One region of the Aliivibrio sp. SR45-2 genome, then DNA from elsewhere that is predicted to be linked to it. Evidence: predicted binding sites of a transcription regulator. Region 1 holds the regulator's gene; the other holds the start of a gene.
What was found. Region 1 encodes MetJ, which represses methionine synthesis genes. Its sites were predicted from a motif close to TTAGACNTNTANANGTCTAA; they were not measured.
Positions count from the first base shown of each region.

Region 2: the regulator MetJ is predicted to act here: its motif matches at 2,147-2,166, upstream of metH (methionine synthase).

Region 1 is NZ_CAWPRC010000150.1:118,395-121,991, forward strand. Features, by position in the region: gene AACV33_RS09455 (O-succinylhomoserine (thiol)-lyase) at 1-1,047, opposite strand, end outside; gene metJ (met regulon transcriptional regulator MetJ) at 1,235-1,555, shown strand; gene AACV33_RS09465 (malic enzyme-like NAD(P)-binding protein) at 1,896-3,143, opposite strand; gene rpmE (50S ribosomal protein L31) at 3,376-3,594, opposite strand.
Region 2 is NZ_CAWPRC010000189.1:11,155-14,751, reverse strand. Features, by position in the region: partial or broken gene AACV33_RS18060 (IS4 family transposase) at 1-347, opposite strand, end outside; gene AACV33_RS18055 (cation:proton antiporter) at 759-2,036, opposite strand; gene metH (methionine synthase) at 2,229-3,597, shown strand, end outside.

The DNA of each region.
Region 1 (3,597 bases):
TTCATCTGACATCGCTCTATGTGTCATCGTTCCCGGATGAGCAATCAGACTTTCTACTCCCCCTAACGATTCAGCTAAAGAGAAATATTTTAACGCTTTCACAAAAACTTTAAGTTGGTCTAACGAACCGTTTAATTCAAAACTCAGCATTGCACCAAAACCCGCTTGCTGACGCTTTGCTATTTCATGCCCTGGGTGCTCAGGTAGACTAGGGTGATAGATCGTTCCCACTAACTCTTGCTGTTGTAAGCATTTTAATACTTCCATCGCATTTTCTTCATGCACTCGCATACGAGCACTAAGAGTACGAATTCCTCGCAGGGTTAAATAGCTATCAAATGCAGTACCTGTTGCACCAATGCAGTTCCCCCACCATGCCAATTCATCGGCATGTTCTTTCGTTTTAGATATGATCACACCACCAACAACGTCTGAATGCCCATTAATGTATTTTGTTGTGGAATGAAGAACGAAATCAGCCCCAAGAGTCAGTGGCTGCTGTAATACAGGAGAAAGGAACGTGTTATCAACCGCAACTAATGCACCGACTTCTGCCGCTTTTTTACAAATTTCGGCAATATCGACTACGCGAACTAATGGATTAGAAGGCGTTTCTAATAAGATCAGTTTTGGCTTTTTAGCAAGCGCTTCATCTAAAGCGGCGGCATTAGACTGATCCACAAACAACGTTTGAAAATCACCTTTATTTGCTCTGGTGTTAAAGAGTCGATAAGTGCCGCCATAGCAGTCATGAGGGGCAACAATTAAATCATCAGGACCAAGCAAGGCTGATACCATTAAATTAAGAGCCGCAGTGCCACAGTTCGTCACCACCGCACCCGCACCACACTCTAAATCAGACAATGTTGTTTCTAATTGAGTTCGGGTTGGATTCCCTGAGCGAGCGTAATCGTACGTTGGAACATCTCCAAATTCTGGAAAGCTATAATTAGTCGATAAATAGATAGGAGGCACAACCGCATTGTGTTGTGAATCGGTTTCAATGCCAGTACGAACAGCAATAGTTGCAGGTTTTCTCTCGCTCATTATTTCCCTTCCAAACTGCTATGCAGTGGTATAATCTAATCCATAAGTTATATTCTTCTACTTTACCATCACAAAATGAGACGTCAATACTTCTAGACGTCTATATATCTTTGCTTATAGACGTAAATATCGCTAGAATTAGCTCATCGCATTTTAAACAACAATAATATTAGAACGAAGGTGAGCAATGGCTGATTGGAATGGTGACTATTTAAGTCCTTATGCCGAGCATGGTAAAAAAAGTGAACAGGTAAAAAAAATTACCGTGTCAATTCCAACGAAGGTACTACAAATCCTTACGGATGAACGTACTCGTCGTCAAGTAAGTAATCTTCGCCACGCCACAAACAGCGAATTGTTATGTGAAGCGTTTCTTCATGCTTATACTGGCCAACCATTGCCAACAGATGAAGATTTACGTAAAGATCGTCCTGATGATATTCCAACAGAAGCAAAAGCGTTAATGACCGCAATGGGCATTGAATTCGAAGCATTCGACGAAGAATAAAAGTGATTAACTCCTAGCTAATGAGAACAGTCATTAGCTAGATCACATTTTCGATTATTTCCTACTTTCTTTATCCCCTCTGTTTTTCTGCTCATTTCAATTTTACATTACCTCTCTGTCTCATACTTACCCTATCCAATTGGCCATGTTCAAGTTCTAAAAGCGAATGATAATTTACTCTACCGACTGTATTACAATAGTGCTAAACAACAACGAATACATTAGTGGTATTCAAGTTAACGCTTGGTGGTAAACCCATAATTTAATTCCCCCTAATAAAAAGGCTTCCTCATCAATGACGTAGGAAGCCTTTTTACTTTAATTAATATATAAAAGCAGTTTACGCTTCCATGTATCCTTCTGGCATTTCAATACGAGCGACGCCTGAATCAACCGCTGCTTGTGCTACCGCTTTTGCAACTCGAGGAAGTAAACGAGGATCCATCGGTTTAGGAATGATGTAACCTTTGCCAAACTCTAAAGAATCAACACCCGCCGCTTTTAATACTTCGACAGGCACAGGTTCTTTCGTTAATTGACGAATTGCTTCAACCGCAGCCAATTTCATTTCATCATTAATCACGCTTGCACGAACATCGAGTGCACCACGGAAGATAAATGGGAAACAAAGTACGTTATTTACTTGGTTAGGATAATCAGAACGACCAGTACCCATAATTAAATCATTCCGAACTTCATGAGCCAATTCTGGTTTGATCTCAGGATCTGGATTTGAACAAGCAAATACAACGGGCTTATCAGCCATTAATTTAAGCGCTTCAGGTGGCAATAGGTTAGGACCCGATACCCCTAAGAATAAATCAGCGCCTTCAATAACATCTTCAAGCGTACGTTTATCTGTGTTGTTCGCAAAACGTTGTTTATATTCATTAATGTCATCACGACGAGTGTGAATTACGCCTTTACGATCAAGCATGTAGATCTTCTCGCGCATCGCGCCACATTTAATCAGCATTTCCATGCAGGCAACCGCCGCGGCACCCGCACCTAAACAAACAATGATCGCATCTTCTAACTTCTTACCTTGAAGCTCGATAGCATTCAACATGCCAGCTGCCGTTACAATTGCAGTACCGTGCTGATCATCGTGGAATACAGGAATATCACAACGTTCAATTAAACGACGTTCAATTTCAAAACAATCAGGGGCTTTGATGTCTTCTAAGTTAATACCACCAAAAGTATCTGCAATGTTCGCTACCGTATCTACAAATTCATCAATAGTGCGGTGTTTCACTTCGATATCAATCGAATCTAGACCGGCAAATCGTTTGAAAAGTAATGACTTGCCTTCCATTACAGGTTTTGAAGCCAGAGGACCTAAATTACCTAAGCCTAAAATAGCCGTACCATTTGAAATAACCGCAACCATGTTGCCTTTAGATGTGTATTTATAAACATCGTCTGGGTTTTTCGCGATTTCACGTACTGGTTCAGCTACTCCTGGGCTATAAGCCAAAGCAAGGTCTTCTACCGTATCGGCGGGTTTAGTCAGTGCTATTTCAATTTTACCCGGCGTTGGGTAAGCGTGATAATGGAGAGCTTGTTCGCGAAAATCTTCAGACATGGGGTTTTCCTGAATGCTAATAAATATAAGAGAATTGTTTCAAAATAGTAAACTATATAATAGTTGATCTAGCTCAAACTTCATAGTCTTCGCTTACAGATCGTACCAACAAAAATGTCGGGTTAATTGATGATTTTATGACTTAATTTCAAATAAGAAAGTGACCTTACTCTGAATTTTAGACATAAAAAAAGGAGTCCTAATGGACTCCTTTCTTATCGGAAATTGGTAATTATTTTTTAGAACCAATTGCACCGAAACGTTTGTTGAAGCGATCAACACGGCCGCCAGTATCTACGATACGTTGCTTACCAGTGTAGAACGGGTGACATTCGCCACATACGTCTAGGTGGATTGTGTCTTTGCCTAGCGCTGATTTGAATTCAAATTCGTTGCCGCAAGAACAAGTAGCTTTAACAGCTTTGTATTCTGGGTGGATACCTACTTTCATGGG
Region 2 (3,597 bases), on a different contig from region 1:
TCATTCCATTGAGAGAGATTGGCACTCTTAAGTCGTCATTCGCTCAAAGACGGATTTCATGACTGCTTCGCCAAGTGTTTTTCTACGCTGAATAAGAGCACTTGGAGCAACATAGGCTTTACCTGTTCTATCAACAATATCGAGTTGATTAACGAGGTCTTTCATTGATTTGTTGTTATAGATAGCCACACCATTGATTCAAGAGAAAGCTTACGCTTTCTCATCGTAACAGTTTCCTTAAGAGAATAAGCTTCATCGATAAGTTCGATAGGGAGTAAATTACTTAAGGTTTCAATGTTATTAGGCTTCCAGTTATTAATCACGTTTAGAGCTTGAGATACATCCATAAAAAAATCCAAGTGCATTAAATTCACTTGGATTTTGACCGCTCAGAAGGGTCAGTCAACCGATTATATTTACCTTAAATGATCGGCATTAGAGGTTAATATGATCTTTTATTTTTAATATATAAGTATTTTTACTAAGAGAAACCTTAATATTTATCTAGTCGGTTTTATCTTTCCAGATACAACCTTAATTAAGACTATTATCTATAGTTTAAATCGGTTGTTAACTGAATTTTAATATCGTGGATATAGTTCAATCCTCATATTAAGTCCTTGAGAATAGACTAGTATTGAGTGTGATATCTATTGTTAAATGTATTAAAAGAAGGTGTTTGAATTGTTTTTTGATATGCATATCGTAGGATGTGTCATAAATTTCGAAGCATAGGATAGCCTATGCTTCGAATGTTATTATTTATTTTTTTCTAATAATTTTGCTTTTTCGATCATGTTAGTAATAGTTGACCCTTGAACTAGAATAGAGAAAACAACGACAGAGTAAGTCATTACAAGAATAATCTCTCTTACATCAATGTTTTTGTCGGGAATAACCATAATTCCAGATGGAATAGCAAGTGCCATCGCTAAGGCTAAACCACCACGTAAACCTCCCCAAGTTAAGATCTTAACGGATAATGGATTGTAAGTTCTAAATCTCTTAAATCCGATATAAGAAACATAAACACTTAAATATCGGCTAGTTAATACTAACGGTATAGATATAGCCATTAAAATCCAATCTTCTTGGTGGAATTTGAATAACAGCATAGACATACCTATTAATAAGAATAAAACGCCATTTAAAAATTCGTCTACTAATTCCCAAAAATGGTCTAAGTGTTCTTCACTTTCTTTTGAAAAACCAATGAAACGAGTCCAGTTTCCGATCATTATCCCGGCAACAACCATTGATAATGGGCCTGATACATGTATCACATCAGCTAAAGCGTAGCCAGCAGTCGGAATACCAATGGTTAATAATAATTCCATCGAATGGTCGTTCGTGGAGCTTATTAGGTAATGGAATACTAGACCTAAAACAAAACCATAAATTATGCCACCAATAGCTTCTTGGAAAAATAACGAAGTAACACTCCCTACCGTAGGAGTTTCATTACCGAAAGCAATTGTAAATAAAGTTACGAATATAACTAATCCGAAGCCGTCATTAAAAAGAGACTCTCCTTCGATTTGGGTTGAAATACGTTGTGGAGCATTCATTTTTTTTACAATAGCTAAAACAGCTATTGGATCTGTTGGTGATATAAGAGCGCCAAATAACAAACAATAGATAAGGTCAAAATTAATACCTATGAATCCGCAAATAAACCACAGAGCAAAACCTATAAAGAAAGTTGAGAATAATGTAGCCCCGAGAGCTAACACAGTTATTTCCCATTTTTGATCTTTCATATGTGGGAGTTTAATCCCTAAACCACCGGCAAACAGCAAGAAGCCTAATATTCCTTTTAACAAGAAATCTTCAAAATTTATTTCAGTTAATGTTTCAGTTGCTATTTCTCTTAAGTGGAACCAGCCATTGTGGCCCGCAATTATTATCGCAAGAGATAACATTATTGATCCTGCGGTAATGGCAATCGTGGTTTGCATTTTTCCTATTTTACTATTGAAGAATGCAATTAACATTGCTCCAGCAGCAAGAAAACAGAGCGTATTGTAGACGGACATTACTAAACCTCTAATTATGTATTTTATGTAACAAACTATGACTTATATCATTTTCCGCGTAATTTGATAAATATCAAATATTATTTCTATTTTGTTAAAATAAATCCATTTTAGACGTCTAGATTTCTATTCGATGTGTGATAGGATTGTAAAAAGAAAGTTTATGGATGAGGCAGTACCGTGGCAGGAAGCATGATAAAAAATCAAATCGAAAAACAGCTTTTAGAACGAATTTTATTGATTGATGGTGGTATGGGTACCATGATTCAAGAATATAAATTTGAAGAAAATGATTACCGTGGAGAAAGATTCATTGATTGGCATTGTGATCTAAAAGGAAATAATGATCTATTAGTCTTGTCAAACCCTAGTGTAATTCGTGATATTCATTTGGCCTATTTAGAAGCAGGGGCCGATATTCTTGAAACAAACACTTTCAATGCAACGACGATTGCAATGGCTGACTATGATATGGAAAGCCTAAGTGCAGAAATTAACTTTGAAGCTGCAAAATTAGCTAGAAAAGCAGCCGATGAATGGACTCTCAAAACACCTCATAAACCCCGTTATGTTGCGGGTGTTCTAGGACCAACAAATAGAACCTGTACGCTTTCACCTGATGTTAATGACCCGGGTTTTCGTAATGTCACATTTGATGGATTAGTTAAAGCATATTCTGAATCTACTCGCGCTCTTATTAAAGGTGGATCTGATTTAATTCTTATCGAAACTATTTTTGATACCTTGAATGCGAAGGCCTGTTCATTTGCTGTTGAATCTGTTTTTGAAGAAATGGGTATTACATTACCCGTTATGATTTCGGGAACAATTACGGACGCCTCTGGCCGTACATTATCAGGTCAAACTACAGAAGCTTTCTATAATGCACTTCGCCATGTAAAACCAATCTCATTTGGTCTTAATTGTGCTTTAGGCCCTGACGAGTTGCGTGAATATGTTGGAGAATTATCTCGAATTTCTGAATGCAGTGTTTCTGCTCACCCAAATGCAGGCTTACCTAATGCGTTTGGTGAATATGATCTTTCTCCTGAAGAGATGGCAGAGCACGTAGCTGAATGGGCTCGAAGCGGCTTCTTAAATTTAATCGGGGGTTGTTGTGGTACAACGCCAGAACATATTCGTCAAATGGCAGCAGCAGTTGAAGGTGTGAAGCCTCGCGTTTTACCTGATATTCCAGTTGCTTGTCGTTTGTCTGGTTTAGAGCCTCTAACTATTTCTAAAGAGTCTTTGTTTGTAAATGTTGGAGAAAGAACTAACGTAACGGGTTCTGCTCGTTTTAAACGTTTGATTAAAGAAGAGTTATACGATGAAGCGTTAAGTGTTGCCCGTGAACAAGTGGAAAATGGCGCACAAATTATCGATATAAATATGGATGAAGGAATGTTGGAATCAGAAGCCTGTATGGTTCGCTTCCTTAATCTATGTGCATCTGAGCCTGAAATATCGAAAGTTCCAGTGATGGTCGATTCCTCTAAATGGGAAGTTATCGAGGCTGGCTTAAAGTGTATTCAGGGTAAAGGTATCGTTAACTCTATTTCAC